Regions from separate parts of the Streptomyces sp. NBC_00667 genome, predicted to be linked through region 2. Evidence: predicted binding sites of a transcription regulator. Region 2 holds the regulator's gene; each other region holds the start of a gene.
The links. The regulator HrcA, encoded in region 2, represses chaperone genes, less so after heat shock. The targets are predictions, from matches to a motif close to TTNGCACTCNGNNNNNCNGAGTGCNAA.

Region 1: a site for HrcA is predicted at 5,100-5,126, ahead of groL (chaperonin GroEL). Genes of this name have one in related genera too.
Region 3: a site for HrcA is predicted at 4,205-4,231, ahead of groES (co-chaperone GroES). Genes of this name have one in related genera too.

What each region holds. Positions count from the first base shown of each region.
Region 1 is NZ_CP109022.1:3,783,760-3,794,309, reverse strand. Features, by position in the region: gene OHA81_RS17695 (alpha/beta fold hydrolase) at 1-493, opposite strand, end outside; gene OHA81_RS17690 (DUF4436 family protein) at 694-1,611, shown strand; gene OHA81_RS17685 (beta-glucanase) at 1,624-2,367, opposite strand; gene OHA81_RS17680 (phosphoribosylanthranilate isomerase) at 2,438-3,064, opposite strand; gene groL (chaperonin GroEL) at 3,312-4,934, opposite strand; gene OHA81_RS17670 (cold-shock protein) at 5,273-5,479, opposite strand; gene OHA81_RS17665 (MoaD/ThiS family protein) at 5,887-6,165, opposite strand; gene thrC (threonine synthase) at 6,208-7,503, opposite strand; SAM riboswitch class I at 7,521-7,678, opposite strand; gene OHA81_RS17655 (glucosyl-3-phosphoglycerate synthase) at 7,886-8,836, shown strand; gene OHA81_RS17650 (alpha,alpha-trehalose-phosphate synthase (UDP-forming)) at 8,908-10,344, shown strand.
Region 2 is NZ_CP109022.1:2,362,214-2,372,763, forward strand. Features, by position in the region: gene OHA81_RS11125 (PhoH family protein) at 1-984, opposite strand, end outside; gene OHA81_RS11130 (carbohydrate kinase family protein) at 1,124-2,221, opposite strand; gene OHA81_RS11135 (ribonuclease Z) at 2,392-3,297, opposite strand; gene OHA81_RS11140 (histidine triad nucleotide-binding protein) at 3,301-3,660, opposite strand; gene OHA81_RS11145 (16S rRNA (uracil(1498)-N(3))-methyltransferase) at 3,758-4,504, opposite strand; gene OHA81_RS11150 (nitronate monooxygenase) at 4,501-5,592, opposite strand; gene dnaJ (molecular chaperone DnaJ) at 5,739-6,878, opposite strand; gene hrcA (heat-inducible transcriptional repressor HrcA) at 6,879-7,895, opposite strand; gene OHA81_RS11165 (MBL fold metallo-hydrolase) at 8,060-8,785, shown strand; gene OHA81_RS11170 (DUF3097 domain-containing protein) at 8,814-9,623, shown strand; gene hemW (radical SAM family heme chaperone HemW) at 9,871-10,550, opposite strand, start outside.
Region 3 is NZ_CP109022.1:4,101,490-4,112,039, forward strand. Features, by position in the region: gene OHA81_RS19185 (polysaccharide deacetylase family protein) at 1-490, shown strand, start outside; gene OHA81_RS19190 (polysaccharide deacetylase family protein) at 568-1,374, shown strand; gene OHA81_RS19195 (VOC family protein) at 1,849-2,223, shown strand; gene OHA81_RS19200 (FtsW/RodA/SpoVE family cell cycle protein) at 2,663-4,060, opposite strand; gene groES (co-chaperone GroES) at 4,375-4,683, shown strand; gene groL (chaperonin GroEL) at 4,822-6,450, shown strand; gene OHA81_RS19215 (ester cyclase) at 6,562-7,296, opposite strand; gene OHA81_RS19220 (SDR family NAD(P)-dependent oxidoreductase) at 7,371-8,144, opposite strand; gene OHA81_RS19225 (LysR family transcriptional regulator) at 8,262-9,170, shown strand; gene OHA81_RS19230 (WhiB family transcriptional regulator) at 9,343-9,669, opposite strand; gene OHA81_RS19235 (response regulator transcription factor) at 10,046-10,550, shown strand, end outside.

The DNA of each region.
Region 1 (10,550 bases), 1.4 Mb from region 2:
CCAGGCCCACGGCCTGCGCGTTGAACCGGTCGACCTCCGGGCAGGCGAGGTTCGGCTGGTCGTACAGGTTGCCGCGCTGGGCCATGACGATCAGCTCGCGGTCCTTGTTCAGGCCGGAGTCGATGAGGAAGGCGATGTCGTCGAAGGTGTCGGCGCCGGGGCCGCCCGCCATGAACACCACGGGGTCCGCGGCGGGCTTCTGCGCGGCCGCCGCAATGCGCGCCACGGCCAGCTTGATGGTTCGGCCGCCGGGGCGGGAGCGGTTCTCGGGGACCTCCAGGAGGCCACAGCGCGCCTTGCTCAGCGCGGCGACGGGCTCGGGCGTCTTCGGGCAGGCGCCGGGCACGAACCGGGGGGCTGCCGTGCTGGGCGTCGGGCCGGACCCGGTCGCGCGGGCGGCTGCCGCCGGGGCACCGGCCGGTACGGGGCCGAACGCTGCCAGGCAGGCCAGAGCGGCCGCGGCGGTCACCGCGTGGAGGGTGTGCTGTGGCATGTGGTCTCGTTCCTTCGCCGACATCGGCGGCCGCCACTGACGGGAGGGGCCGCGGTGGTTCGTGGGGAACGTTCCGGCCGGAATGCGCGCGTTTTCGACGCTACCGGGTGAAGCGTTCTGGTGCACGCGGAGTGGTCACGGCCCTCGGCCCCGGGCCGCCGACACGATGGGGCGCCCCTGCCCACCTCGCCGGAGCCACCATGACCCCACCCTCGGACACGCCGCCCGGCCCACCCCCGGACCCGCCTCGCGCCCGCCGCTCCGGGGGGTCGCTCCTGCCGGTCCTGCTGCCCATCGCGGTGCTGATCGTGGTGGCGGTGGGCGTGGGCTCGTGGCTGCAGTTCACCGAGCGGCAGGCGGTCGACACGGTCCACGCCGTCGGTTCCTCGGCCGCCGACCGCGTGGACGTGGAGGCAGTCGTCCAGAGCGTCGACGCCAAGGCCAGGGAGCTGGTGCTGCGCGTCTGGGTCACCCCCCGCGGGAACCTCGGCGAGGCGGAGGGGGCCGCCCCGGTGGCCGACCTCAGTCTGGCCACCTCCGGCGCCACCCAGGAAGACCTGGAGTTCAAGGCGCACGAGCGGCTCGCGACCACGGACACTCAGGTCGCGCTCACGGGCGGGTCGATCAGCGACTACCCGTTCGACACCTACGAGACGGTGATCGGGTTCCGGGCGCAGCTGGGCGGCAAGCAGGTGCCCGTGCGCCTGCTGTTCTCCAACAACGACACGCTCTTCTCCGCCTCCGCCCGGCCGGCGCCCTCCCGGCAGGAGGCCGCCCTGGCGCTGAGGCTGTCCCGGTCGGGCAGCGTGCTCGTCTTCGCGGTCTTCATGATGGTGGTGATGTGGGCGCTCGCGGCGTCCGTGCTCCTCGGCGCCTGGTACCTGACGACCCGCGGCAACGGCCTGGTCTGGCCCGCCCTCGCCTGGATGGCCGCCACCCTGTTCGCCCTCTCGGCGTTCCGCGGCACCGCCCCCGGCACACCCCCGATCGGCTGCGTGCTGGACTGGTTCGCGTTCCTGTGGGCCGAGACCGTCATCGCCCTGTGCCTGGTCACCGTGGTCGTCACCGGCGTCCGCACCGCCCTGCGGCCCGAGGACGACCCCGGGCCCACCCGCTGAGGCGGTGCGCCGCTACGAAGCGTCCCGGTACACGTGCAGCTCGGAGACCTCGTAGGACATCTCGCTGACCTCCGGCTCCGGCGCCGGGTGGTAATTGCCCGCGCACACCGACAGGTTGACGATGAGGTACGCGCGCCAGCCGCGGCCCACGCCCCGGCGGTCGGAGAAGACGCGGGCGCCGTTGACCCGCCAGACGACCGAGTTGCGCCCGAACTCCACGCGCAGGTCGACCCAGGCGCCGGGCCGGACCGAGGGGTCGCGATGGTAGCGGTGCGCCTCGCGGACGTGGTTGGAGAGTTCGAGCAGGTCGGGGTTGTCCGGGTGGTACTCGAAGACGTCGATCTCCTGGCCGCCGTCCCGCCAGGTCCAGATCGCGGGCCAGGCCCCCAGTTCCACGGGGAGCCGCACCCGCGCCTCCAGTACGTCGCCGGTGCGCACCATGAAACCCTCGTCGCTGCCCTCGGTGGTGAGCAGGCCGGTGTCCCAGTTGCCGTCGGGGCGGCGGGTGGCGCGGAAGACGCCGCTGCGGCTGTAGGCGGGGTCTTCCACGAGGTGGTCGAGCTTGTTGTCGCCGGGGTTGACGGGGCCGCCGTCGGGATACGCCCAGGAGCGGCCTGCCACCCACTGGGAGGCGGAGGTGAAGTCGGCGGTGAAGACGGGGGCGCGGCGGGGTCCGGGCACCGCCGCTCCGCCACCGCCTCCCGGGGCGAGGCGGGACGTCAGGCGCCCCAGCCAGCCGAGCAGGTCCGTGTTCATGTGGAATGTCTGCCCGCAGGCGGAGCGGGCCATGCCGGATTCATCGCCCTGGGTAATCGGGGAGTTGCGTTCAGCTACGGGTGTCGCGTGCTGCCGCGAGGAAGGCGCGGATGAGCTCCGGTGACTTCACTCCGCGCTCCCGCTCCACTCCGCTGGAGACGTCCACGCCCCAGGCGCCGGTGGCCTCCAGGGCCGCCCGGACGTTGGCGGGGTCGAGGCCCCCGGCCAGCAGCCAGCGGCCGCGCGGCGCGGTGAACTCCTCGGAGCCCCAGTTCCACGGCTTGCCGGAGCCGGGGTCGGGGGCGTCGAGCAGCAGCAGGTCCTCGCCGTACTCCCCGGCGGCCGCGACGGCGGTGGCGGTGGCGCGGATCAGCGTCCGCCCCTGCGCGCGCAGTTCCTCGTAGTACTCGGGCCCCTCGTCGCCGTGGAGCTGCACGGAGCGCACCCCGCTCTCCAGCGTCAGCCGCCGCACTTCCGCCACGGACTGCCCGCGGAACACCCCGACCGTGAGCACCCCCGCCGGCACCCGCCCGACGAGCCCCCGCACGGTGGCGGCGTCGACGGTCCGCGGACTCCCGGCGGCGAAGACGAACCCCACGGCATCCGCCCCGGCCTCCACGGCCACCTCGACGTCCCGCCCGGTCCGCAGCCCGCAGATCTTCACGAAGGGCCCGCCGGCTCCGCTGCTCTCGCTCATACCCCGAGTCAACCAGACCGGCCCGACGGATGCGGTCCCGTCCCGAGTGCCGGGCAAGGACGGGCGCGGCAGGGCGCAACGGAGCGCGCAAGGGGAGCGCGGCCAGCGAGGGCGCGGCACCAGGGCGGGGTACCAGGGCGGGGTACCAGGGCGCGGGCAGCCGTGAACGCCCGAGGGCGGCACCCCTGGTGGGGTGCCGCCCTCGGAACGTGGAGCGTGGTGCGGACTGCCGATCAGTCGGGGCCGATCAGAAGTCCATGTCGCCGCCCGGCATGCCGCCCGGCGCACCGGCGCCGGCCTTCTCGGGCTTGTCGGCGATGACGGCCTCGGTGGTCAGGAACAGCGCGGCGATCGACGCGGCGTTCTGCAGCGCGGAGCGCGTGACCTTCGCCGGGTCGATGATGCCCTCGGCGATCATGTCGACGTACTCGCCGGTCGCGGCGTTCAGGCCGTGGCCGATCGGGAGGTTGCGCACCTTCTCGACGACGACGCCACCCTCGAGACCACCGTTGACGGCGATCTGCTTGAGCGGGGCCTCCAGCGCGAGCTTCACGGCGTTGGCGCCGGTCGCCTCGTCACCGGTGAGCTCCAGCTTCTCGAAGACCGAGGAGGCCTGGAGCAGGGCCACGCCACCACCGGCGACGATGCCCTCTTCGACGGCCGCCTTCGCGTTGCGAACGGCGTCCTCGATGCGGTGCTTGCGCTCCTTGAGCTCGACCTCGGTCGCGGCACCGGCCTTGATGACGGCCACGCCGCCGGCCAGCTTCGCGAGGCGCTCCTGGAGCTTCTCGCGGTCGTAGTCCGAGTCGGAGTTCTCGATCTCGGCGCGGATCTGGTTGACGCGGCCCTGGACCTGGTCGCTGTCACCGGCGCCGTCGACGATGGTCGTCTCGTCCTTGGTGATGACGACCTTGCGGGCGCGGCCGAGCAGGTCGAGACCGGCGTTCTCCAGCTTGAGGCCGACCTCCTCGGAGATGACGGTGCCGCCCGTGAGGATGGCGATGTCACCGAGCATGGCCTTGCGGCGGTCGCCGAAGCCCGGGGCCTTGACGGCGACGGACTTGAAGGTGCCGCGGATCTTGTTGACGACCAGGGTCGACAGGGCCTCGCCCTCGACGTCCTCGGCGATGATCAGCAGCGGCTTGCCGGACTGCATGACCTTCTCCAGGAGCGGCAGCAGGTCCTTGACCGAGCCGATCTTGGAGTTGACGATCAGGATGTACGGGTCGTCGAGCGACGCCTCCATACGCTCCATGTCGGTGGCGAAGTACGCCGAGATGTAGCCCTTGTCGAAGCGCATGCCCTCGGTGAGCTCGAGCTCCAGACCGAAGGTCTGGGACTCCTCGACGGTGATGACGCCTTCCTTGCCGACCTTGTCCATGGCCTCGGCGATGAGCTCGCCGATCTGGGTGTCGGCGGCGGAGATGGAGGCCGTCGAAGCGATCTGCTCCTTGGTCTCGACATCCTTGGCCTGCGCGAGCAGGGCGGCGGAGACGGCCTCGACGGCCTTCTCGATACCACGCTTGAGGGCCATCGGGTTGGCGCCGGCGGCCACGTTGCGCAGACCCTCGCGGACGAGCGCCTGGGCCAGCACGGTGGCGGTGGTCGTACCGTCGCCCGCGACGTCGTCCGTCTTCTTGGCGACTTCCTTGACCAGCTCGGCGCCGATCTTCTCGTACGGGTCCTCGAGCTCGATCTCCTTGGCGATGGACACACCATCGTTGGTGATCGTGGGGGCGCCCCACTTCTTCTCAAGGACGACGTTGCGACCCTTGGGGCCAAGGGTGACCTTGACGGCGTCGGCGAGCTGGTTCATGCCACGCTCGAGACCGCGCCGGGCCTCCTCGTTGAACGAAATGATCTTGGCCATCTGAAGTGGTCCTCCAGGACTGGGGTGGATTGCTCCTGGACCGCGCCCGCGCCCGCGACGGACGGCCTGCGAGCCCGGCGGTTCCTTCCCGCCGGACCCTCGGGCCTCACCGACCCGGTCCTCGTTTCAGTAGCACTCTCACCTGGAGAGTGCTAACGCCAATGATTAGCACTCGACCCCGTCGAGTGCAAGCGGCTTCGGCAACGCCGGGCCACGACGCGCCCGGGACGCACGAGGGGCCCACATCCCGTCTCCGGGATGTGGGCCCCTCGTGCGCCTGACGCCTCAGAGCGTCCGGCGACTGTAGACCTGTTGCGTCGGTGGTCGATCGCGCCGGGTTAGCCGAGTGCGAGCTTGACCATGTCCGCCTGAGGACCCTTCTGGCCCTGCGAGATCTCGAACTCGACCCGCTGACCCTCTTCAAGGGTGCGGTACCCGTCCATCTGGATGGCGCTGTAGTGGACGAACACATCCGCACCACCGTCGACCGCGATGAAGCCGTAGCCCTTCTCCGCGTTGAACCACTTGACGGTGCCCTGAGCCATGCCTAACTCCCCTATTACTGGCCCTTGCGCAGGACCGCACTTCGCGGACCCGGGTCAGAACTTGCGCCGGAACGCCTCGACCGCGGCTGAATGTATCCGCACCGGTGCTGTCTGCAACAGGTCATTCCGACGAGAATTCTGGACAAGAAGGAATATGGAAATCACGTGAAAAGTAGGCATATTCCCGGGCAACTCGGGCCCGACATCCGGCACCAAAGGCCCATACCAGACTCGCATGTTGACTCAATGTCAACCCTCCGGCGGCCCGCTCATATGCGGCGGGCAAGAACAGCGGAGGGGACTTCCCCAACTCTACCGCGCCCAATCAAGCAGAATTACCCCCTCCACTTTTAGCGGAGGGGGCAATTCAGGTGTGACTGGACGGGACGGGAACGGGAATCCCGGTGTCAGCAGCCGCCGGCCACGGCCGGGATGATCGACACTCCGGCGCCGTCCGGCGTCGCCGTCTGCAGGCCGCCCTCGAAGCGCACGTCGTCGTCGTTGACGTAGACGTTCACGAAGCGGCGCAGCTTGCCCTGGTCGTCCAGGACGCGGGCCGCGATGCCCGGGTGGTTCTTCTCCAGGGACTCGATGACCTCGGAGAGGGTCGCGCCCTCGGCGGGCACCTCGGCCTGGCCGCCGGTGTAGGTGCGCAGGATGGTGGGGATGCGGACGTTGACGCTCATGGCGCTGCTGCCTTTCCGGAAGCGGTGGGGGTGGGTCGTGCCTCAGGCCAGGCCGGCGGCGCGGAACGCGTCCAGGCTGGGGCGGATGGTGGCGGTCTGGCCGCTGTCCGAGGCCACCGCCTCCAGGGTCTTGAGGCCGTCACCGGTGTTGAGGACGACCGTGGTCAGGGAGGGGTCGAGCTGCCCGTTCTCGATGAGCTTCTTCGTCACGCCGACGGTCACCCCGCCCGCGGTCTCGGCGAAGATGCCCTCGGCCCGCGCGAGGATCTTGATGGCCTCGACGACCTGCTCGTCGTTGACGTCCTCGACGTAACCCCCGGTGCGGCGGGCGATGTCCAGGACGTAGGGGCCGTCCGCCGGGTTGCCGATCGCCAGGGACTTGGCGATGGTGTTCGGCTTCTGCGGGCGGACCACCTCGTGCCCGGCCTTGAAGGCGGTCGACACGGGCGAGCAGCCCTCGGCCTGCGCGCCGAAGATCTTGTACGGCTTGTCCTCGACCAGCCCGAGCTTGATCAGCTCCTGGAGGCCCTTGTCGATCTTCGTCAGCTGCGAGCCCGACGCGATGGGGATCACGATCTGGTCGGGCAGCTGCCAGCCGAGCTGCTCGCAGATCTCGTAGGCCAGCGTCTTGGAGCCCTCGCCGTAGTACGGGCGCAGGTTGACGTTGACGAAGCCCCAGCCCTCGCCCAGCGGGTCGCCGATGAGCTCCGAGCAGAAGCGGTTGACGTCGTCGTAGTTGCCCTCGATGCCGACGAGGTCGCCACCGTAGACACCGGCCATGACGACCTTGCCCTGCTCCAGGTCGTGCGGGATGAACACGCAGGACCGGAAGCCGGCCCGGGCGGCCGCGGCGCCGACGGCGCCGGCCAGGTTGCCGGTGGAGGAGCAGGAGAGCGTGGTGTAGCCGAACGCGCGGGCGGCCTCGACGGCGATGGCGACGACACGGTCCTTGAAGGAGTGCGTCGGGTTGCCGGAGTCGTCCTTGACGTAGAGCTTGCCGGTGACGCCGAGCTCCTTGGCCAGGTTGGCCGCGTCCACCAGCTTGGTGAAGCCCGGGTTCAGGCTGGGCTTGGAGGCCACGTCCGCGGGGACGGGCAGCAGCGGGGCGTAACGCCAGATGTTGTCGGGCCCCGCCTCGATCGCGGCGCGCAGCGCCTCCGGGTCACCGGTCGGCAGGTCGTACGCGACTTCGAGCGGTCCGAAACACTCGGCGCAGGCGAAGATCGGGCCGAGCGCGAAGCGGGTTCCGCATTCGCGGCAGGACAGGCCGGTGGCGGGTCCGAGATCGACAGGGGCGCCGGTGGATCCGGCAGAGGTGGCGACGGTCTGTGCAGCCATGATGGCGAGGCCCTTTCTCCTCATCTTCCCCATGGCGCACTTCGCCATGAGACGGAATTGGCACCTTCCCTAGCCGGGGACCTCGCTGACGTCGCTGTGTGCGCGATCGCGAGAACCGACTGGAGGGTTGCCGGGGCTTCAACGGGCCGTGTCCCTCTGCCCCTCTGGATGAGCGGTATGGCACCGGCGCGCGCTCTGCGGCGCCTCCGGGCGTTTGTGCACGAGGACCCCGGCATGCCGTGGTCCTTCGCGTTGTTCAAGACTGTAACCGAAGGCCCGGGTGGTTGAGACAGCCGTCCGAACGGCGAGATGGATCGTATTTCGCCCGAAACCGCCTGCCGACCCGTTCGCCCCGAACGCATCGATCCCAGGAGTGCCCGAAGTGCTGGAAGAGGTGGAGCGCTGGCTGGCCGACCGCTCCTGGTCGGCCGACGACCGTCCGCTCGGCCGGCTGCTGGAGCGCAAGCGCGCGTCGGGAGCCACCGTCAGCGTGGTGCTGCCCGCGCTCGACGAGGAGGCCACGGTCGGCGCGATCGTCGAGGTGATCCGCCGCGACCTGATCGAAGGGCTGCCGTTCCCCTTGGTGGACGAGCTGGTCGTGGTCGACTCCGGGTCGAGCGACCGTACGGCGGAGGTCGCCGCGAAGGCGGGCGCGCGCGTGGTGCACCGCGACGCGGTCCTGCCGCGGCTGCCGGCGGTGCCCGGCAAGGGCGAGGTGCTGTGGCGCTCGCTGCTCGCCACCACCGGCGACATCGTCTGCTTCGTGGACGCCGACCTGCGGGACTTCTCCTCCGCGTTCGTCTCCGGCACGGTCGGCCCGCTGCTGACCGAACCCGACGTGCAGTTCGTCAAGGCGATGTACGACCGCCCGCTCGGCGACGCGCCGGGCCAGGGCGGACGCGTCACGGAGCTGGTGGCCCGGCCGCTGCTGAACCTGCACTGGCCGCAGCTGGCCGGGTTCGTCCAGCCGCTGGGCGGCGAGTACGCCGCACGGCGCTCCCTGCTGGAACGCCTCCCCTTCCCCGTCGGCTACGGCGTGGAACTGGGCCTGCTGGTGGACGCGCTGCACACGGTGGGGCTGGACGCGCTGGCCCAGGTCGACGTCGGCGTACGGCTGCACCGCCACCAGGACGGGCAGGCGCTCGGCCGGATGGCCGCGGCGATCTACCGCACCGCGCAGCTGCGGCTCTCGCGCGGGCACCTGGTACGGCCGGCGCTGACCCAGTTCGAGCGGGGCCCGCAGGGCTTCGTGGCGCGGACGTACGCCGTGGACACCGAGGAGCGGCCGCCGATGCTGGAGATCGAGGAGTACGCGGTGCGCCGCGTGGCCTGACGCCGTGGCGTGACGCGTGGCGTGACGCGGCGGCGGGTTTGAGGCGGGTGCGGCGGGGTTAGGTTCGCGGCATGGCTTCCCAGGTACTCGTCGCCGCGAACCGCGGCCCCCTCTCGTACGCCCACGCCCCCGACGGCACCCTCAGCGCCCGGCGCGGCGGGGGCGGTCTGGTCTCCGGACTCTCCGCGGCGCTCGCGGAGCAGCCGGACGCGGTGTGGATCTGCGCGGCGCTGTCGGAGGGCGACCGGGAAGCGGTGCGGCGGGGGGTTTCCGAGCCGGGTGTCCGGATGCTGGACATCGATCCCGCGGTCTACGACGCCGCGTACAACGGCATCGCGAACTCGGTGCTCTGGTTCACCCACCACCACCTGTACGACATCCCGCGCGAGCCGGTCTTCGACGCGGAGTTCCGGCGGCGCTGGGACGCGTACGTCCTGTACAACCGGGCCTTCGCGGACGCGCTGGCGGCGGAGGCGGGCGAGGGCGCGGCGGTGCTGGTGCAGGACTACCAGCTGGCGCTGGTGCCGGGGATGCTGCGCGTCCTGCGGCCCGACCTGCGCATCGCGCACTTCACGCACACCCCGTGGGCCTCGCCCGACGTCCTGCGGATGCTGCCGCGGTACGTCGTGGAGGAGCTGACCTGGGGCATGCTCGGGGCGGACCTGCTGGGCTTCCACACCGGGGAATGGGCGCGGGCGTTCCTGGCGGCGATGCCGTTCGACGGCGCCGAGGGCAGCGCGGAGGAGGTCCGGGAGGGGACCGTGGAGCACCGGCGGGAGTCGGGGTGGCCGCGGCGCACGACCGAGGTCCGGGCGTTCCCGCTGGGCGTGGACGGGGACGACCTGCGGGCGCTGGCGCACCGGCCGGAGGTCGACGACAAGCTGGCGGGGCTGCGGGCGGAGGTCGGCGACCGCAAGACGATCGTCCGGGTGGACCGGACGGAGCTGTCCAAGAACATCCTGCGCGGCCTGCTGGCGTACCGGGAACTGCTGACGACGCACCCGGAGTGGCGGGAGCGGGTCGTGCACATGGCGTCGGCGTACCCCTCACGGCAGGACCTGGCGGTGTACCGGGAGTACACGACGGCGGTCCGGGATCTGGCGGCGGAGATCAACGCGGAGCTGGGGACGGCGGACTGGCAGCCGGTGCTGGTCTCGGTGGAGGACGACTTCGCGCGCTCGCTGGCGGCGTACCGGATGGCGGACGTCGCCCTGGTGAACCCGGTCCGGGACGGGATGAACCTGGTGGCGAAGGAGATCCCGGTGGTGTCGGAGGCGGGCTGCGCGCTGGTGCTGTCGACGGGGGCGGGGGCGTACGAGGAGCTCCGCTCGGACGCGTTGACGGTGAACCCGTACGACGTGTCGGAGACGGCGGCGGCGTTGCACGCGGCGCTGGCGATGCCGGACGCCGAGCGGGCGGAGCGCACGAAGCGCCTCTCGGCCGCCGCCACCGCCCTCCCCCCGACGACCTGGTTCACGGCCCAACTCTCCGCCCTCCAGTCCCCCTGACCCCTCCCCCACCGCCCCTCCGCCACGCCTCCAGCCCCGCGGCGTCCCCCCACCCCCGCCGGCGCTTGAGGCGCGGGCGCCCCTCCAGCCCCGCCGGCGTTTGAGGCGCGGGTCTGGGCGGAGCCCAGGTACACCCCCAGCCCCGCCAGCGCTTGAGGCGCGCGTCCGGGCAGAGCCCAGGTACACCCCCAGCCCCGCCGGCGTTT
Region 2 (10,550 bases):
ACGGCCGACCAGCTTGTGCCGGACGACATCCTCGGAGGTGAGCCGCGAGAAGTGGATGTCCGGCACCCCGTCGAGGATCTCCTGCACCTGGCGCAGGCCGCTCTTGGCCCCGCCCGGCAGGTCGATCTGCGTGATGTCACCGGTGACGACGATCTTCGAATCGAAGCCCAGGCGGGTCAGGAACATCTTCATCTGCTCGGCGGTCGTGTTCTGCGCCTCGTCCAGGACGACGAAGGCGTCGTTGAGGGTGCGCCCGCGCATGTACGCGAGCGGCGCGACCTCGATGGTGCCGGCGGCCATCAGGCGGGGGATCGAGTCCGGGTCGAGCATGTCGTGCAGGGCGTCGTACAGCGGACGCAGGTACGGGTCGATCTTGTCGAACAGGGTGCCCGGCAGGAACCCGAGCCGTTCGCCCGCCTCGACGGCGGGGCGGGTCAGGATGATCCGGCTGACCTGCTTGGACTGCAGGGCCTGGACCGCCTTGGCCATGGCGAGGTAGGTCTTGCCGGTACCGGCGGGGCCGATGCCGAAGACGATGGTGTTCTTGTCGATGGCGTCGACGTAGCGCTTCTGGTTGAGCGTCTTGGGACGGATGGTCCGGCCGCGACTGGAGAGGATGTTCTGGGTGAGCACCTCGGCGGGGGTCTCGTCGTGGCCGCTGTCGCCGCCGTTGCCCTTGCCGTTCGCCTTGAGCATGGCGATCGAGCGTTCCACTGCGTCCTCCGTCATCGACTGCCCGGTGCGGAGCACCAGCATCATCTCGTCGAACAGGCGCTGGATCAGGGCGACTTCCACCGCGTCGCCGATCGCGCTGACCTGATTGCCCCGAACATGGATGTCGGCCTTCGGGAAGGCATTCTCGATGACGCGCAGCAGGGCGTCACCAGAGCCCAGTACGGTCACCATCGGATGCGTGGCCGGTACGGTGAAGTGGGCTCGCGCCTGCCCCGGCGCTGGGGTACGGGCTGTCGGTGTCTGAGTCATGGGCCGGCACTGTGGCCTGCGCATACCTCCCACTGAGGGGTCGCGCCGATCGTCGACCTCCGGACTACCAAGGGTACGACTCCCCGGCGCCATCCCCGAGGGCTTTTCCCGGCGGTCCGCTCGCCGCCGGGCCCGCGGCTCAGGGGGTGGGCCGGAAGCCGATGGTGGGGACGGCGCGGCGGCGGGGGCCCGGCGGCGCGCCGGGGGGCACCAGGGCGTCCAGGAAGGCGTAGCGGCCCCGCAGGTCGGCCGGGGCCGCGCGCCACCAGTGGGAGACCTCCGGCCAGCCTGGGGCCGACAGGGAGCCGCCGAACTCCTGCACCGACAGGGCGGCCGTGAGCCCGGCGAAGGCCAGCCGGTCCGCCAGCGGCCAGCCCGCCAGGGTGCCCGTCACGAAGCCGGCCACGAACACGTCGCCGGCTCCGGTGGGGTCCAGGGCGTCCACCATGATCCCGGGGACCTCCGCCGTCTCCCCCGTGCGGCCGTCCACCGCGCAGGAGCCGTCCGCGCCCATGGTCACCACCGCCACCGGGACCTTGTCCGCCAGGGCCCGGGCCGCCGCGCGGGGGCACTCGGTCCGGGTGTAGCGCATGGCTTCGCCCGCGTTCGGCAGGAACGCCTCGCAGTGCTCCAGGTCGGCCAGGGCCCCGAGGTCCCAGCGGCCGCTCTCGTCCCACCCCACGTCGGCGAAGACCCGCGAACCCTGCCGGGCCGCCTGGGCGATCCACTCCTCGCCCCCGCCCGGGCCCAGCGAGGCCACGGCCGCCCGGGTGCGGGGCGGGCACTGCGGGAAGCGGCCGGGGCCCGTCGGGAGCGGGGCCTCGTGGCCGTGGGAGACCATCGTGCGCTCGCCCTCGTACGCCATGGAGACGGTGACGGGGCTGTGCCAGCCGGGGATCCTGCGGGACATCGACAGGTCGATGCCCTCGCCCTGCTCCAGCGCGTCCCAGCAGTACTCGCCGTAGTGGTCGTCGCCGAAGGCCGCGGCCAGCGAGGTGCGCAGGCCGAGCCGGGCCAGTGCGGCGGCCATGTTGGCTACCCCGCCGGGACTGGAGCCCATGCCGCGCGCCCAGGACTCCGTGCCGCGGACGGGAGCCGAGTCCAGGCCGGTGAAGATGATGTCGAGGAAGACGGTGCCCGTGAGGAAGACGTCGCAGCCCGGTTCCTGGGGATCGCGCACCGGCCCGAGCGGGTCCAGTCTCGCTTCGGGGCTGGTACGGCTTTCCCGAGTGGTCACGATGCGCTCCCCGTTCCGTGCGTGTGCGGCCGATGTGGACGGCTCGCGCCCGGGCCTGCGGCGGACAGTCGTCGTCGGTGCCCGAGCGCGGACGAACCAGAACCCAGTGTGACGCACATCACCACATGAGCGCTCGGATCCGGCCGGATCCGAAGGCCCCCGGCTCCCCGCTACGCGCGCTTGGGCAGTGCGACCCGTACGAGGTCCGCGGCGATCGTCAGCTCGCCCTCGAAGCCGGCCGCGCGCGCCTGCCGCTCGAACTCGGCGGGGTCGGAGTACCGCTGGGAGAAGTGCGTCAGCACCAGGTGCCGGACCCCCGCGTCCCTGGCCACCCGGGCCGCCTGTCCGGCGGTGAGGTGGCCGTGGTCGGTGGCCAGTGCCACGTCCTCGTCCAGGAACGTCGACTCGATCACCAGCATGTCGCAGCCCTCGGCGAGCGCGTCGACGCCCGCGCACAGCCGGGTGTCCATCACGAAGGCGAAACGCTGCCCCCGCCGGTGCTCGCTGACCTCGTCCAGGGTGACGCCGCCCAGGTTCCCCTCGCGCTGGAGCCGGCCCACGTCCGGCCCCTTGATCCCGTGCCGCGCCAGCAGCTCCGGCACCATCCGGCGCCCGTCGGGCTCCGTGATCCGGTAGCCGAAGGACTCCACGGGGTGCGAGAGCCGCCGGGCCTCCAGCGTGTACGGGGGCCCCTGCGCCAGCGTCCCGTCCGCGGCCACCGGCTCCTCGCGCAGCGCCACCGTCTCCCGGTAGGCGGTGGCGTAGCGGAGCCGGTCGAAGAACTTCTGCCCCGAGGCCGGGTAGTGCGCGGTGACGGGGTGCGGCACCTGGTCGAGGTTGATCCGCTGGATCACCCCGGCGAGGCCGAGGCTGTGGTCACCGTGGAAGTGGGTGACACAGATCCGGTTGATGTCGTGCGCGGCGACCCCGGCGCGCAGCATCTGGCGCTGGGTGCCCTCGCCCGGGTCGAAGAGGATGCCCTCGCCGTCCCAGCGCAGCAGGTAGCCGTTGTGGTTACGGGCCCGGGTGGGGACCTGGCTGGCGGTCCCCAGGACCACGAACTCGCGTACGGACACCGGTTATCCGGGGGGCCACTGGAGGCCGCGGCCGCCGAGGACGTGCGCGTGGGCGTGCCAGACGGTCTGGCCCGCCCCGGCGCCGGTGTTGAACACGATCCGGTAGCCGTGGTCGGCGATCTTCTCGTCGGCGGCGATCTGCCCGGCCTCGCGGAGCACGTCGGCGGCGATCGCCGGCTCGGCGGCGGCGAGCGACGCGGCGTCGGGGTAGTGCGCCTTGGGGATCACGAGCACGTGCGTGGGCGCCTGCGGGTTTATGTCCCGGAAGGCGACGGTCGTCTCCGACTCGCGGACGATCGTCGCCGGGATCTTCCCCTCCACGATCTTGCAGAACAGGCAGTCCGCCTGCGGTTCCCCGGCCATTGCTGCGCCTCTCGTGACGTTGATCGGTCGGGGCATCGTAACCGGCGGCGTGATCCCCCGGCTCGTGACCTGCTCGGCCACCTCGGGGCGGACGGCCTCAGGACCAGCGGCCCGTCCGTGCCAGCAGGACCGCCGTCGCGGCCGTTCCGGCGGTGGAGGTGCGCAGGACCGAGGCGCCCAGGCGGTACGGGTGGGCCCCGGCCGCCGCGAAGGCGGCCAGTTCCTCCGGGGAGACCCCGCCCTCCGGGCCGACCACCAGGACGATGGAGCCCGCGGTGGGCAGCTCGGCGGTGGCCAGCGCCTCCGAGGGGGTGTCGCGGTCCTCGTGCAGGACCACGGCCAGGTCGGCTTCGGCGAGCAGCGCCGCGACCTGCTTCGTGGACAGGGCCTCCGCGACCTCCGGGAACCGCACCCTGCGGGACTGCTTGCCCGCCTCCCGCGCGGTGGCCCGCCACTTGGCCAGGGACTTGGCGCCCCGCTCTCCGCGCCACTGGGTGATGCAGCGCGAGGCCTGCCAGGGGACGATGGCGTCCACACCGGTCTCGGTCATGGTCTCGACGGCGAGCTCGCCGCGGTCGCCCTTGGGCAGGGCCTGCACGACGGTGATCCGGACGGCCGGCTCCGGCTCCTCCTGGACGGACTCGAGGTCCATGACGACGAGGCGGTCCTTGCCCTCGGCGGCCTTGACGACGCCCTCCGCCCAGTGGCCGCGCCCGTCGGTGAGGACCACGTCCTCACCGGGGTTCAGCCTTTTCACGGAGACCGCGTGACGGCCTTCCGGGCCGTCCAGCACGAACTCCGGCCCCGCGGGGACCTCCTCGACCACGAACACCGGGGCCGTCATGACGCTCTCCTCATCTGCATGACCTTCAACGCACTCTGTGCCAGGGCGAGTTCCGCCACCAGCACCTCCACCAGTTCCCCCGCCGGCAGCGGCCGCGCCAGCCGGTGGCCCTGCCCCGCCCACAGCGCCATGCCCTGCGGATCCCCGGCGGCGGCCGCCGCCTTGCGCAGTCCCGAGGTCAGGTGGTGGACCTGCGGGTAGGCCGCCGGGGCGTACGGGCCGTGCTCGCGCATGAAGCGGTTGACCAGTCCCCGGGCGGGTCTGCCGGAGAAGGCCCGGGTGAGTTCCGTGTGCGGGAACAGCGGGTTGGTCAGCGCCCTCTTGTGCAGGGGGTCGGCGCCGGATTCCGGGCAGGGCAGGAAGGCCGTGCCGAGCTGGGCGGCCGCGGCGCCCGCCGCGAGCAGCGCCGCGATCTGCGCGCCGCGCATCACCCCGCCCGCCGCGATGATCGGCAGGGCCACCGCCTCCCGTACCGCCGCGACGAGCACGAGCAGGCCGACGCCCGCCGTGCCGTCGTTCTCCGGGTCGTCGCGGTGGGTGCCCTGGTGGCCGCCCGCCTCGACGCCCTGGACGCAGACCGCGTCGGCGCCCGCGGCCTCGGCGGTGCGGGCCTCCTCGACACCGGTCACGGTGACGACGGTGTACGTACCCGCCTCCCGCAGCCGGGCCAGGACGGCCGCGGGGGGGCAGCCGAAGGTGAAGGACACCACCGGGACGGGGTCTTCCAGCAGGATGGCGAGTTTGGCGTCGTAGCCGTCGTCGCAGGTGCCGACGATGTCGTCCGCCGCCAGGGACACCTCGTACCAGGTCGCCTCGCCGGCCAGCTGCCCCCGGTACGTCTCGACGGCCGCGGGGTCGACGTAGCCGGTCTGCGGCATGAGGAGGTTGACGCCGAAGGGGCGCCGGGTGAGCGCCCGCAGCCGCTTGATCTCCTGGTACATCCCGTCGGCGGTCTTGTAGCCGCCGGCCAGGAAACCGAGTCCGCCGGCCTCGCACACGGCGGCGGCGAGCGGCGGGCAGGCGACACCGCCCGCCATGGGGGCCTGCACGATCGGGTACGGGGAGAGACCGTTCGGCGCGGTGGACATGCCCTGCATCGTGCCACGTCCGGCGCACCCGGCCGAATCACCGCATTCGCCTGGCATAGTCCGCTTCCCGGCGCGGGTCCGGGAACGCCGCGAGCCCGGCCCGGGGCGTTCCCCGGGGCGGGCTCGCAGGAGGTGAGGCGGGCCGGTCAGCGGCCGTTGAACGCGTCCTTGAGGCGGCTGAACAGACCCTGCTGGCCCGGCGCGAACTGGCCCGTCGGCCGCTCCTCGCCGCGCAGCTTCGCCAGCTGGCGCAGCAGTTCCTCCTGCTGGGCGTCCAGCTTGCCCGGGGTGGTGACCTCGACGTGCACGATCAGGTCGCCCCGGCCGCCGCCGCGCAGGTGCGTGACGCCGCGCCCGTGCAGCGGGATCGCCTGGCCGGATCCGGTGCCGGGCCGGATGTCGATCTCCTCCAGCCCGTCCAACGTCTCCAGTGGGCACTTGGTGCCCAGGGCCGCGGCCGTCATGGGGATGGTGACCGTGCAGTGCAGGTCGTCCCCTCGCCGCTGGAAGGTCGGGTGCGCCAGCTCGTGGATCTCCACGTACAGGTCACCGGCGGGGCCGCCGCCGGGGCCGACCTCGCCCTCGCCCGCCAGCTGGATCCGGGTGCCGTTCTCGACGCCGGCCGGGATCTTGACGGTGAGGCTGCGGCGGGAGCGCACCCGGCCGTCGCCCGCGCACTCGGGGCACGGGGTCGGGACGACGGTGCCGAAGCCCTGGCACTGCGGACAGGGCCGCGAGGTCATGACCTGGCCCAGGAACGACCGGGTGACCTGCGAGACCTCGCCCCGGCCGCGGCACATGTCACACGTCTGCGCGGAGGTGCCGGGGGCGGCGCCCTCACCGGAGCAGGTGGTGCAGACGACGGCCGTGTCGACCTGGATGTCCTTGGTCGTCCCGAAGGCCGCCTCGTCCAGTTCCAGGTCGAGGCGGATCATGGCGTCCTGGCCGCGGCGCGTGCGCGAGCGCGGGCCGCGCTGCGAGGCCTGGCCGAAGAAGGCGTCCATGATGTCGGAGAAGTTGCCGAAGCCGCTCGCTCCGAAGCCGCCCGCGCCGCCGCCACCGCCCGAGGAGGACAGCGGGTCGCCGCCGAGGTCGTAGACCTGCTTCTTCTGCGGGTCCGAGAGGACCTCGTAGGCCGCGTTGATCTCCTTGAAGCGCTCCTGCGTCTTCGGGTCCGGATTCACATCCGGGTGGAGTTCACGCGCGAGGCGACGGAAGGCCTTCTTGATCTCGTCCTGCGATGCGTCGCGGCGCACGCCGAGAACGGCGTAGTAGTCCGTGGCCACTTACGACTCCGCCAGGATCTGTCCGACGTAACGTGCCACTGCGCGTACCGCTCCCATCGTTCCGGGGTAGTCCATGCGGGTCGGTCCGACCACGCCGAGTTTGGCGACTGCTTCGCCGCCCGAACCGTAACCGACCGAGACGACGGACGTGGAGTTCAGTCCCTCGTAGGCATTCTCATGCCCGATCTTCACGGCGACCCCCGACTCACTGGCCTCGCCCAGCAGCTTGAGGAGCACGACCTGCTCCTCCAGCGCTTCCAGCACCGGCCTGATCGTCAGGGGAAAGTCATGTCCGAACCGCGTGAGGTTGGCGGTACCGCCGATCATCAGCCGTTCCTCCGCCTCCTCCACCAGCGTCTCCCGCAGGGTGGCGAGGACGGCCTTGACCGTCGCCCGGTCCTCGGCCTCGAAAGACTCCGGGAGGTCCTGCACCAGCGGCGGTACGTCGGTGAAACGGCGGCCGACGACCCGGCTGTTCAGGCGCGCCCGCAGGTCGGCGAGCGAGGTCTCCGCGAACGGGGTTTGGCAGTCGACGAGCCGCTGCTCGACCCGCCCGGTGTCGGTGATCAGTACGAGCATCAGGCGCGCGGGCGCCAGGGAGAGCAGCTCCACGTGCCGGACGGTGGAGCGGGTCAGGCTCGGGTACTGGACGACGGCGACCTGCCGGGTGAGCTGCGCGAGCAGCCGCACGGTGCGCCCCACGACGTCGTCGAGGTCGACGGCGCCGTCGAGGAAGTTCTGGATGGCCCGGCGCTCGGGCGTCGACAGCGGCTTGACCCCCGCCAGCTTGTCGACGAAGAGCCGGTAGCCCTTGTCGGTGGGGATGCGGCCGGCGCTGGTGTGGGGCTGGGCGATGTAGCCCTCCTCCTCCAGCAAGGCCATGTCGTTGCGGACCGTCGCCGGGGAGACGCCGAGCCGGTGGCGCTCGGTGAGCGCCTTGGAGCCGACCGGCTCCTCCGTCCCCACGTAGTCCTGGACGATGGCGCGCAATACTTCGAGCCTGCGTTCGCTGAGCACTCGTGCACACCTCCAGTGCGGTGGGTCGTCGCTGCGGTCGTTTTCGGCCGGCCCGGGACGGGCCACTGGCACTCTGCGCATCCGAGTGCCAGACATCCCCCGGTCAGTGTACGGCCGGGTAGTACGCCGCGGGCAAGGGCGGCCCGCCAGGGTAGCGTCCCCGCATGGACGTGCGTTGGGAAGAGGCGGGCTGGGAACGGCTGACCGGGCGGTCCGGAAGACGCCGACTGCCGGTGTGGGACTGCACGGTGGGGCTGGTGGTGGGCGATGAGTCGGTGCTTCTGATCGACCCCGGATCCTGCGTCCGCGAAGGCCTGGGGCTGCGGGCGGAGGCGGAGCGGCTGACCGGCCGCCACGTGACCCATATCGCATTCACACACGGACATTTCGACCACGTGCTCGGCGGCTCCGCCTTCCCGGAGGCGGAGTTTTACGGTGCGGTCGGGCTGGACGCGCACCTCGCGCTGGACCGGGACGACCTGCGGGAGGACGCGGTCCGGCAGGGACTGGACCCGGCGGAGGCCGCCGAAGCGGCACGGGCGCTCCCGCTGCCCCGGCACCTGGTGTCGGGCGAGTGGACGCTGGAGCTGGGCGGGGTGCAGGTCCTGCTGGCGAACGTCGGGCCGGGGCACACGCGGCACGACCTGGCGGTCTTCGTGCCGGGCGAGCGGGAGGCCGTCTTCTGCGGGGACCTGGTGGAGGAGTCGGGCGAACCCCAGGCGGGCCCGGACGCGGTCCCGGCGCGGTGGCCGGCGGCGCTCGACCGGCTGCTCTCGCTCGGCGGGGACGACGCGCTGTACGTGCCCGGTCACGGAGCGGTGGTCGACGCGGGCTTCGTGCGTGCGCAACGCGCCACACTGGCGGGCCGGTTCGGCGTGTCGGGCGCGTGAGCGCGGGCTCTCTCGTACCGTCGGCCGGATGCGTGAGTACTCCCCCGATCTGACCCCGCAGTGGAAGCGCGCCAAGGCCGTGCCCGAGGTGCCGGCCGACCCGGGCCTCGTGGTGGAGGTGGCGGGCACCGACTTCTGCGGGGCGGTGGTGGGCTGCGAGGCGGGCACGGTGACCTTGGAGGACCGCTTCGGCAAGCGCCGCGCCTTCCCGCTGGAGCCGCGCGGGTTCCTCCTGGACGGCGCGGTGGTCACCCTGACCCGCCCGGTGCGTGCGGCGGTGGTGCCCACGCGGACGGCCTCGGGCTCGGTGGCCGTCCCCGGGGCGCGGGCGCGGGTGGCGCGGGCGGGGCGGATCTACGTCGAGGGCCGCCACGACGCGGAGCTGGTGGAGCGGGTGTGGGGCGACGACCTGCGGATCGAGGGGGTGGTCGTGGAGTACCTGGAGGGCATCGACGACCTCCCCGCCATCGTGGCGGACTTCGCCCCGGCGCCGGACGCCCGCCTGGGCGTGCTGGTCGACCACCTGGTGCCGGGTACGAAGGAGTCCCGCATCGCGGCGTCGGTGACGTCCCCGCACGTCCTGGTGGTGGGCCACCCGTACGTGGACGTCTGGCAGGCGGTGAAGCCTTCGGCCCTGGGCATCCCGGCCTGGCCGGTGATCCCCCCGGGCCAGGACTGGAAGACGGGCATCTGCCGCGCCCTCGGCTGGCCCCCGAACACGGGCGCGGCCTGGCAGCACATCCTGTCCCGCGTCACGTCCTACAAGGACCTCGACCCCACCCTCCTGCGCGCGGTGGAACACCTCATCGACCACGTCACGACCCCGGCCGACGCCTGATCCCCGGGCAATCCACCCCCGCCGGCGTTTGAGGCGCGGGAAACCCAGCCCCGCCGGCGCTTGAGGCGCGGGGCGAGGAAACCCAGCCCCGCCGGCGTTTGAGGCGCGGGGCCCGGGGCGGAGCCCCGGAAAGCCCGGCACAGCCGGGGCCGCGCAGCGCAACGGCGCCGCACCCGGCACACCCGCACCGGCACCGGCACCGGCACACCCGCACCCGCACCCGCCGCCCCGCGTCAGTCGACCCGCGTCAGTCGACCAGGTCCCGGATCACCGCGTCGGCCAGCAACCGCCCCCGCAGCGTCAACACGGCCCGCCCCGCCCCGTACGGCCCCGGCTCCAGCAGCCCGTCCGCCAGGGCCCGACCGGCCGCGGCCAGCCCGGCCGGAGCCAGCAGGGCCAACGGCACGCCGTCCACCAGCCGCAGCTCCAGCAGGATCCGCTCCACCCGCCGGTCCTCCTCCGACAGGACCTCCCGCCCGGCCCCGGGGGAACGGCCCTCGGCCAGCGCGGCGGCGTACGCCCCCGGGTGCTTCACGTTCCACCACCGCACCCCGCCCACGTGCGAGTGCGCCCCCGGCCCCGCGCCCCACCAGTCCGCGCCGCGCCAGTACAGCTCGTTGTGCAGGCACCGCCCGGCCTCCGAGGTGGCCCAGTTCGACACCTCGTACCAGTGGTACCCGGCCTCCGCCATCACCGCGTCCGCGATCAGGTACCGGTCGGCGTGCACGTCGTCGTCCGTCATCGGGACCTCGCCGCGCCGGATCCGCCGGGCCAGCTGCGTGCCCTCCTCCACGATCAGCGCGTACGCGCTGATGTGGTCCGGACCGGCCCCCAGCGCCGCCGAGAGCGACGCCCGCCAGTCCTCGTCCGTCTCGCCGGGCGTGCCGTAGATCAGGTCCAGGTTCACGTGCTCGAAGCCCGCCGCCC
Region 3 (10,550 bases), 1.7 Mb from region 2:
GGAGGAGCTCCACCTCCCCTACACGGCGTTCCTCAGCGACTACCTGGTCCGGGACAACTACCCGTACTTCAAGAAGATGCAGGCCGCGGGCGTCACCCTGAACAACCACACGCTCAACCACCGCTACCTGCCGGCCCTCGACTACGAACAGCAGCGCGAGGAGATCTGCGGCCAGCAGGACACCATCCAGAAGCAGTTCGGCAAGCGGCCGTCACTCTTCCGGCCGCCGTACGGCAACTACAACCAGGACACCCTGCGCGCGGCGAAGTCCTGCGGCATCAAGGCCGTCCCGCTGTGGAACGCCGAGGCGTTCCCCAACCGGATGGACTGGCGGGAATGGGACCGGGACCTCCACCCTGGTGACATCATCCTCACGCACTTCCGGGGCCGGGAAGACTGGAAGGGCACCATGCCTGACATGATCCGTCATGTCATGAAGACCGTCACGGACAAGGGATACGCCGTGGCCCGCCTGGAGGACTACTTGTGAAGTACGCGCGCCGGTTGGTAGCCGGGACGCTCGCAGCCGGCGCGCTCGCGCTTTCCCTCTCGGGGTGCGGGAACAGCGTGGACCCCATCGAACGACTGGGGCGCAAGACCAAGCAGGAGACGGGGAAGCCCTCGGCCTCCCCGTCCGCATCCTCCGCCGCCTCCCCTTCTCCGGCGCCGGTGGCACCGGTGGACGACGCGTACCGCAAGTGGGGGCTGAACGCCCCGGTCCAGTACGCGCCGAAGCCCTCCCAGAAGCCGCAGATCCCCCAGGCCGCGCCGGGCAAGCCGGCCGTCATAGACCGAATACCCGTCGCGCCGACCGACAAGGTCGTCTTCCTGACCTTCGACGACGGCGCGGAGAAGAACCCGCAGTTCCTCAAGATGGCGGCCGACCTCAAGCTGCCGATCAGCATGTTCCTGACGGACAACGTGGCCTCGTCCGACTACGGCCACTTCCAGACGCTGCGCGACAACGGCAGCGGCAGCACGATAAACAACCACACGCTGACCCACCCCAACCTGCGCACGCTGGGCTTCGCGGCGCAGAAGAAGGAGATATGCGGTCAGCAGGAACGCCTGGAAAAGCGCTTCGGCACCAAACCGACCCGCTTCCGGCCGCCGTTCGGCAACTACAACGACGACACCCTCAAGGCCGCCTCCGAGTGCGGCATCTCCCAGGTCATCCTGTGGCGCGTGTCGATGCAGATCACCGGCTTCCAGTACGCCGAAGGCTCCGCGCTGCGCCCGGGCGACATCATCCTCGCCCACTTCCGCGGCCCGTCGGAACTCAAGGGCGAGACGGAAACCCAGATGACCGCCAACATGCTCAAGCGCATCCAGGAGCAGGGCTTCAAGATCGCCCGCTTGGAGGACTACCTGTAGGGGGGCGGGGTTTCGGGGCTCTCGGGGGCTCTTGGGGGCGGGGTGTCGGCCGGGGTGCTCGGCCCGCCGGGCCGGGTTGCGGGGGCGGGGTGTTCACCGGACGGCCTCAGAGAGGGCATGGGGGTTTCCCGTCAGTCCGATCGTCTCTCCGCGTCGGCCCGGTCCCTCAAGGGCGCTCGCTGCGCTCGCGTCGCTTCGCGATGGCCTTCGGCCACCCTTGACCGACCGGCCCGCCACGGATCAACGAAGACTGCCGGGAACCCCCCAAAAGAACGATCACCGGGCAGAGACCCGGAGGAGCGGCCCCGTCAGCGATCCGCGGCGGGGTCCGCGCGCACCAGATCGCTACGCGCTCCTCCCGTCCCGGCGTCTCCAGACCGTCTTGGGCCGGTCATGGACCCCTCCACTCCGGAGGGACCGCATCGGTGGCAAAGTCCGTGGACATCGGTGACGCGCGTGATCGATAGTGCGTCAATGTCTTCTCTCATACGACACCTCACCATCGACTGCTCCGACGCCTACCGCCTGGCGCAGTTCTGGGCCGCCGTCCTCGACGGCTCGCTCGCTGACGACGACTTCCCCGGCGACCCCGAGGCATTGGTCAAGGCGCCGGGCACGACTCTGCTCTTCGTGACAGTGGCCGATGCCAAGACGGTGAAGAATCGGGTGCACGTGGACCTGCAACCGCAGGACCGGTCGCGGGACGAAGAGGTGGACCGCATCCTCGCGTTGGGTGCCACCCTGGTGGGCGACCACCGCAGGCCCGACGGAACCGGATGGGTGACTCTCGCCGACCCGGAAGGCAACGAGTTCTGCGTGGAACGCAGCCTCGCCGAACGCGCCGGCTGACTCGGCCCGCGATCGCAGTCCGGGGCCGGTGGACGAGGTCGTGGGCGGCTTATGTCCAGCCCCAGACGGCCTGCAGTCGCTGAGATGGGGGGAGCGCGTAGCGATCTGGCGCGGCATCTCGGGGTGGGGCCCCTGCAGCTGTGAGGGGGATGGGCAGAAAGCAGGCACCGGCCCGTTCCTCTGGGGGTTTCCCGTCAGTCTTCGTTGATCCGTGGCGGGCCGGTCGGTCAAGGGTGGCCGAAGGCCATCGCGAAGCGACGCGAGCGCAGCGAGCGCTCTTGAGGGACCGGGCCGACGCGGAGAGACGATCGGACTGACGGGAAACCCCCATGCCCTCTCTGAGGCCGTCCGGTGAACACCCCGCCCCCGCAACCCGCCCGGCGGGCCGAGCGCCCCGGCCGGTACCCCGGCCGGCACCCCCGCACCCCACACCCCGCCTCTACACCCCCACCCCCGCCGGGGTCAGCGTCGTTTCCGCCGGGTCGTGGGCGTCCGCCTCGCGTTGGCGTTCCGCGCTGTCGCTGATGCGGAGCAGCAGGGCGATCATGAGCCAGTTCGCCAGGAGGGACGAGCCGCCCTTCGCCAGGAAGGGCAGGGCCTTGCCCGTCAGGGGGATCAGGCCCGTGACGCCGCCCGCGACAACGAACACCTGGAGCGCCAGCGCCGCCGCCAGGCCCACCGCCAGGAGTTTGCCGAACGGGTCCCGCGCCGCAAGCGCCATCCGCAGGCCCCGCTGGACGAGCAGCCCGTAGAGCAGCAGGACCGCCATCACCCCCGCGAGGCCCAGTTCCTCGCCCACGGTGGTCAGGATGAAGTCGCTGCGCCCCGCGAACTTGATCAGCTCAGGGTGTCCCATGCCGAGTCCGGTGCCGGTGATGCCGCCCGTGCCGAAGCTGAACAGCGCCTGGGCCGACTGGTCGGAGGTGACGCCCGGCGGCCGGTCCGTCCAGTAGTAGGACAGCGGGTTGAGCCAGGCGGCCACGCGCGCCTTCACGTGCGGCTCGGTGGACCCCACCACGAAGGCGCCGCCCGCCGCCATGACGAGGCCGCAGACGATCCAGCTGGTGCGTTCCGTGGCGACGTACAGCATCACCACGAACACGCCGAAGAAGATGAGCGACGTACCGAGGTCCCGTTCGAAGACGAGCACGAGCAGCGACAGGACCCACACGGTGACGATAGGCCCGAGCTGCCGCATCGGCGGCAGCCGCATGCCCAGGAACTTGCGGCCCGTCAGGGCCAGCGAGTCCCGGTGGACGACCAGGTAGCCCGCGAAGAAGACCGCGATCATGATCTTCACGAACTCGCCGGGCTGGAGCGAGAACCCGAACAGGATGATCCAGCGCTTGGCCCCGTAGGTGTCCGCGCCGAAGAAGGCCGGCGCGATGAGCAGCACCAGCGCGACGGCCATGGTGATGTAGATGAAGCGCTGCAGGAGTCTGTGGTCGCGCAGCAGCGCCACCACCAGCAGGCAGGCGGCGACCCCGACCACGGTCCACATCAGCTGGCCGGGGGCGTTCGCGTCGGAACCGTAGCGCTCGATGTACCCCTGGTCGAGGCGGTTGATGAGGACGAGCCCGAGCCCGGTCAGCAGCATGGCGAGCGGGAAGACGAGCGGATCCGCATACGGCGCGAACCGGCGGATGCCCAGGTGTCCCACCAGCGACAGCAGCGTCAGGCTGATGGTGAATCCGGTGAGCTTCGGCGGCAGTGCGCCGTTCATCGCCAGACCGGCCGCGGCATGACCGAGAACGGCGATGCCGGTGACGAGGACGAGCAGCAATGCTTCGGTACGACGGCGGGCGCCGGCCACCGTCAGCGGCCTCAGTCCCCTCACGGGATGCCTTCGCCGTCGGTATTCGGGCGTTTTATCTTCATATCCACTACGACGAGGAAGCCCTGACGATGGTTCCTGGGGGCCGGTCCGGCGCCCTCCGGAGCCGTCCGGAGGGGGGTGATCCGCATTCCGTCGGGTGGTGTGTTGGCACTCCGCTTGACCGAGTGCTAATCGCCGGAATAGTCTCGCACCTGGCACTCGCCCCTGGTGAGTGCCAACACAGCGACAGGCAGGTCCGGCACCCGCGACGACGGATCGACCTGGTCGCCACCTCAGACAGTTAACCCCGGATCTCCGAAGGGGGAGGTCGGATCGTGACGACCGCCAGCTCCAAGGTTGCCATCAAGCCGCTTGAGGACCGCATTGTGGTCCAGCCGCTCGACGCCGAGCAGACCACGGCCTCCGGCCTGGTCATCCCGGACACCGCGAAGGAGAAGCCCCAGGAGGGCGTCGTCCTTGCGGTCGGTCCGGGTCGCTTCGAGGACGGCCAGCGTCTCCCGCTGGACGTCAGCGTCGGCGACATCGTGCTGTACAGCAAGTACGGCGGCACCGAAGTGAAGTACAGCGGCGAGGAGTACCTCGTCCTCTCGGCCCGCGACGTGCTCGCGATCGTCGAGAAGTAAGACACTTCTCCAGTTTTGCTTTGAGCTGCGCCCCTGGTCACCCTGCTGATGCCGGGGGGCGAGGGGCGTAGTTCGTTCTAGGCGGTGGCGGTCGCGGTGAGCGGCCGAGGATCGCAACGAGAGGACTGAACCGCTCCCATGCCGAAGATTCTGAAGTTCGATGAGGACGCCCGTCGCGCCCTCGAGCGCGGTGTGAACAAGCTTGCCGACACGGTGAAGGTGACGATCGGCCCCAAGGGCCGCAACGTCGTCATCGACAAGAAGTTCGGCGCGCCCACCATCACCAACGACGGTGTCACCATCGCCCGCGAGGTCGAGCTGGACGACCCGTACGAGAACCTGGGCGCCCAGCTCGTGAAGGAGGTGGCGACCAAGACCAACGACATCGCGGGTGACGGCACCACCACCGCCACCGTGCTGGCCCAGGCGCTGGTCCGCGAGGGTCTGCGCAACGTCGCCGCCGGCGCCTCCCCGGCCGCCCTCAAGAAGGGCATCGACGCCGCCGTCAAGGCCGTGTCGCAGGAGCTCCTCGCGACCGCCCGCCCGATCGAGGACAAGTCCGACATCGCCGCCGTGGCCGCGCTCTCCGCGCAGGACCAGCAGGTCGGCGAGCTCATCGCCGAGGCGATGGACAAGGTCGGCAAGGACGGTGTCATCACCGTCGAGGAGTCCAACACCTTCGGCCTGGAGCTGGAGTTCACCGAGGGCATGGCCTTCGACAAGGGCTACCTCTCGCCGTACATGGTCTCCGACCAGGAGCGTATGGAGGCCGTCCTCGACGACCCGTACATCCTGATCAACCAGGGCAAGATCTCCTCCATCCAGGACCTCCTGCCGCTGCTGGAGAAGGTCATCCAGGCCGGCGCCTCCAAGCCGCTGCTGATCATCGCCGAGGACGTCGAGGGCGAGGCCCTGTCGACCCTGGTCGTCAACAAGATCCGTGGCACCTTCAACGCCGTCGCCGTCAAGGCCCCCGGCTTCGGTGACCGCCGCAAGGCGATGCTCCAGGACATGGCCACCCTCACCGGTGCCACCGTCATCGCCGAGGAGGTCGGCCTCAAGCTCGACCAGGCCGGTCTGGACGTCCTCGGCACCGCGCGCCGCGTGACCATCACCAAGGACGACACCACCATCGTCGACGGTGGCGGCAGCTCCGACGAGGTCCTCGGCCGCGTCAACCAGATCAAGGCCGAGATCGAGTCCACGGACTCCGACTGGGACCGCGAGAAGCTGCAGGAGCGCCTGGCGAAGCTCGCCGGCGGCGTCTGCGTCATCAAGGTCGGCGCCGCCACCGAGGTGGAGCTCAAGGAGAAGAAGCACCGCCTCGAGGACGCCATCTCGGCGACCCGCGCCGCGGTCGAGGAGGGCATCGTCTCCGGCGGTGGCTCCTCCCTCGTCCACGCCGTGAAGGTGCTGGAGGGCAACCTCGGCCTCACCGGCGACGAGGCCACCGGTGTCTCCGTCGTCCGCCGCGCCGCGGTCGAGCCGCTGCGCTGGATCGCCGAGAACGCGGGCCTCGAGGGCTACGTGATCACCGCCAAGGTCGCCGAGCTCGACAAGGGCCAGGGCTTCAACGCCGCGACCGGCGAGTACGGCGACCTGGTGAAGGCCGGCGTCATCGACCCGGTCAAGGTCACCCGTTCCGCGCTGGAGAACGCCGCTTCCATCGCCTCCCTGCTGCTCACGACCGAGACCCTGGTCGTCGAGAAGCCGGCCGAGGAAGAGGCCGACGCCGGTCACGGCCACGGTCACGGCCACAGCCACTGACCCCGTCAGAGCTGAGCTGAACCGAGAAGGCCCCGGTTCCCGCCGCTGCGAAGCGGTGGTGACCGGGGCTTTCCCGTGCCGCGGGGCGCGGCGTGCGCACCCCGTGTGCCGTCACATGCCCATGTCCCGGGTGGTGCCGCCCGAGGTCATGCCCATGTTCATGCCCAGCTGGCGCATCAGGCCGGGGGCGTCGTAGTACCACCAGCCCTCCGCGACCTGGCCGTTCTCGATCCGGAAGGTGGTGCAGCCCGACATGCTGACTTCCTGTCCCGTCGAGGGGACCCCCATGAACTCGCCCTTCTGCCTGCCGGTCCAGTTCCACAGGGTGCTGACGCAGTCGCCTTCGGCGATCTGGCGGTGCAGGTCGAAGGTGAAGTCGAAGGCGTCGCGCCACATCGTCATGCTCCGGCGCAGCCCCTCGCGGCCGTCGGCATTGCCGGGCATCTGCATCATGTCGTGGTCCATGTAGCCGGCCGCGACGCACTCCTCCATGACGTCGAAGTCCCCCTTCTCCGCCAGGTCCTCGAAGATCCGGTTCACGAGCAGCTTGTTGAGGTACTCGTCGCGGACGACGTCCAGGTTCATGAACTTCGGCATTCCGTCGCAGAGGGACACCATTTCCTGGAACATCCGGTCCGTCTCGGGCAGCTGAGAGTTCCTCATGGCCTCCTCGTACGAGGGGAATTCGACGAGATCGACGTAGTGCGTCTTGGCGTCGCGGTCCCGTCCGATCATCGTGTGGGTGACCGTCCGCCGGCCGCTCGCCTGCTCCGCCCAGCGGTCGATGAGCGCGTTCATCTCCTCGAACCGCTTGGTTTCGTAATCAATTACCTGCACGAAAGTCATCGCGTCGCCTCCCGGGTGGATGAGACACATCCAGTTTAGGGAGATTTGCCCCGTTCGGCGCCGCGTGCAGGGACTTACCGGGGCCCGTACTTGCGGCCCGTGCGCGACGACACCCCACCCAGGAGCCCGCGCGGCGTCAGTTTCACCACGCCCATCAGCGCCTTGTACCGGGGGTCGGGGATGGACACGGTCTTGCCGCGCGCCAGGTCGGCCAGCGCCGCCGCCACCAACTTGTCGGCGTCCAGCCACATCCAGCCCGGGATGTTGTCGGTGCCCATCCCGGCCCGCTCGTGGAACTCGGTCCGTACGAAGCCCGGGCACAGCGCCATCAGCCGCACCCCGCTCCCGGCCAGGTCCTTCGCCGCGCCCTGGGTGAACTGCACGACCCAGGCCTTGCTCGCCCCGTAGGTCCCGCGCGGTACGAAGGCGGCCACCGAGGCCACGTTGACGACACCGCCGCGCCCGCGCGAGCGCATCGACTCGGCCGCCGCCGAGGTCAGCCGCAGCACCGCTTCGACGTGCACCTTCAGCATCGTCAGTTCGTCCGCCATGGAGACCTGGAGGTAGCTGCCCTTGTTGCCGAAGCCGGCGTTGTTGACCAGCAGGTCCACCGGGTGCGTGCGGTCGCCGAGGCGTGCCTCGACCGCGGCGATGCCCTTGTCCGTGGACAGGTCGGCGGCCAGCACCTCGGCCTCGATGCCGTGCCGGTCGTGCAGTTCGGTGGCCTGCTCGCCCAGGCGCTCGGTGTCCCGCGCCACCAGCACCAGGTTGTGCCCCTGGGCGGCGAGCCGCCGGGCGAAGGCGGCGCCGATGCCCGCCGTGGATCCCGTAATCAACGCAGTCGTCATAGGCGCAACCTAGCTTCATTCCGGACGGGGGTCTTCCGTCGGTCCCCGCACGCCCCGCACCCCAAAGTGAGCCTGGAGCATTGCCGCTCCGGTCAAAGCTGGGCTTATGCTCGAAGGGTGATCGAGGCACGTCATCTACGGGTCCTGCGCGCCGTCGCCGGGACCGGTTCCTTCTCCGCCGCAGCCCGCGAACTGGGCTGCACCCAGCCGGCCGTCTCCCAGCAGATGAAGGCGCTGGAGCAGTCGGCCGGCACTCCGCTGCTGATCCGGACCGGCCGCGAGATGCGGCTCACCCAGGCCGGCGAGGCGCTGGTCAGGCATGCCGCCGGCATCCTGGCCGGGCTGACCGCCGCCGAGGAGGAGGTCGCGGCGATCGCCGGGCTGCGCGCGGGCCGGGTGCGGCTCGTGTCGTTCCCCAGCGGCAGTTCCACGCTGGTCCCCACGGCGCTGGCGGCCATGCGCGCCGAGCACCCCGGCACCCGGATCTCGCTGGTCGAGGCGGAACCGCCGCGCTCGGTGGAGATGCTGCGCGAGGGGGACTGCGACCTGGCGCTGGCCTTCCGGTACGGGGCTTCGGCCGGGCCCGCCGCCGAGTGGGAGGACCTGGTGGTGCGGCCCCTGCTGACCGACCGGCTCGTGGGGCTGGTCCCCGAGGCGCACCGGCTGGCCGGAGCCGGCCGGGTGGGCATGGCCGAGCTGGCCGGGGAGCCGTGGATCGCGGGCTGCCCGCGCTGCCGCCGCCATCTGGTGGAGGTGTGCGAGGAGGCCGGGTTCACCCCGCGCATCGACTTCGCGACCGACGACTACCCGGCGGTGGTCGGCCTGGTCGGGGCGGGGCTGGGGGTGGCGGTGCTGCCGGAGCTCGCGGTGGAGTCCGTGCGGGCCAAGGGGGTCAGCGCCGTGGTGGTCGAACCGGCCGTCGAGCGGGAGGTCGTGGCGCTGACCCTGCCCGACCTCGCGCGGGTCCCGGCGGTGGCCGCGACCCTGGTGGAACTGGAGCGGGCCGCCGCGTCCATGGGGGCGTGACGGTCCCGGTCCGGGGGCGGTGCGACACGCCCGGGCGCGCCGCGTCGGCAGAGTTCCGTGGAAGGGGCTTCCGGAGGTTCGCCGCAAAGGTTCCGGGTGGGATGAGGTGATCTTCGGATGATCCGCCCTTGGAGTGAAGAAACGTTCCTTCGGACGGCTCGGAGGGTGGGGGTCAGCGCGGAGCGGCCGGCCCGGTGGCGCTTGACGCGGGGATCAGCCGGTGCCGTGCGCGCCCCATCAGTTCCTCGCGTTCGTCCTCGGTGAGGCCGCCCCACACCCCGTAGGGCTCACGGACGGCGAGTGCGTGCGCGGCGCATTCCGCGCGCACCGGACAGCGCATGCAGACCTCTTTAGCCGAGGCCTCGCGCGCGCTCCTGGCCGCACCCCGCTCGCCCTCCGGGTGGAAGAAGAGGGAGCTGTCGACCCCGCGGCAGGCAGCCAGTAGCTGCCAGTCCCAGAGGTCGGCGTTCGGTCCGGGGAGCCTGGAGAAATCTGCCATGGGTAGTCCTCTTGGTGCCGGTACTGAGGCGGGTAGGGTCCATGTCTCCACATCTACAGTCGTAGTAGATGTAAATATGACTCATTGGGAATCTAGCCTCAGACACAGGGCGAACGGAAGGAAAGCCGCCAAATAGGGCATAGCTCCAGATGGAGGACCGGGGGCTCGTGGCTCCTGCGCCGTGATCGCATCCTCACGTAGAGTGCCGAAGGTGTCCGTCCGACCCGTAACTCTTTCGAGTGACCATCGTTGAGAGTGCGAAGGCGGTTGAACCAAGAAGTTCTCGGACAGGTGTCCGGGGGCATCGACCGCACAGGTGACGATACGTACCAGCCTGGAGGCTCAAGGTGACGCGCATCAGCTGCGGAGGGCGGTCATGACTTCCGTCCTCGTCTGCGACGACTCCCCGCTTGCCCGAGAGGCGCTCCGTCGCGCGGTTGCCACCGTGCCCGGCGTCGAGCGTGTGACGACGGCTGCCAACGGCGAGGAAGTCCTCCGCCGCTGGGGTGCCGACCGCTCCGATCTCATTCTGATGGACGTCCGGATGCCGGGCCTCGGCGGTGTGGAGACGGTTCGCCGGCTGCTCTCGGCCGATCCGGGCGCCCGCATCATCATGCTGACGGTCGCCGAGGACCTGGACGGCGTGGCCCTCGCGGTCGCCGCCGGAGCCCGGGGCTATCTGCACAAGGACGCCTCGCGCGCCGAACTGCGGGCCACGGTCACCCAGGCGCTCGCCGACCCGACCTGGCGACTGGCACCGCGCCGGCTCCGCTCGGCCGAGATGGGCGCCGCGCCCACCCTCACCGCGCGCGAGATCCAGGTGCTGGAGGGCATGAGCCACGGCCGTTCCAACGCGGAGATCGGGCGCGAGCTCTTCCTCT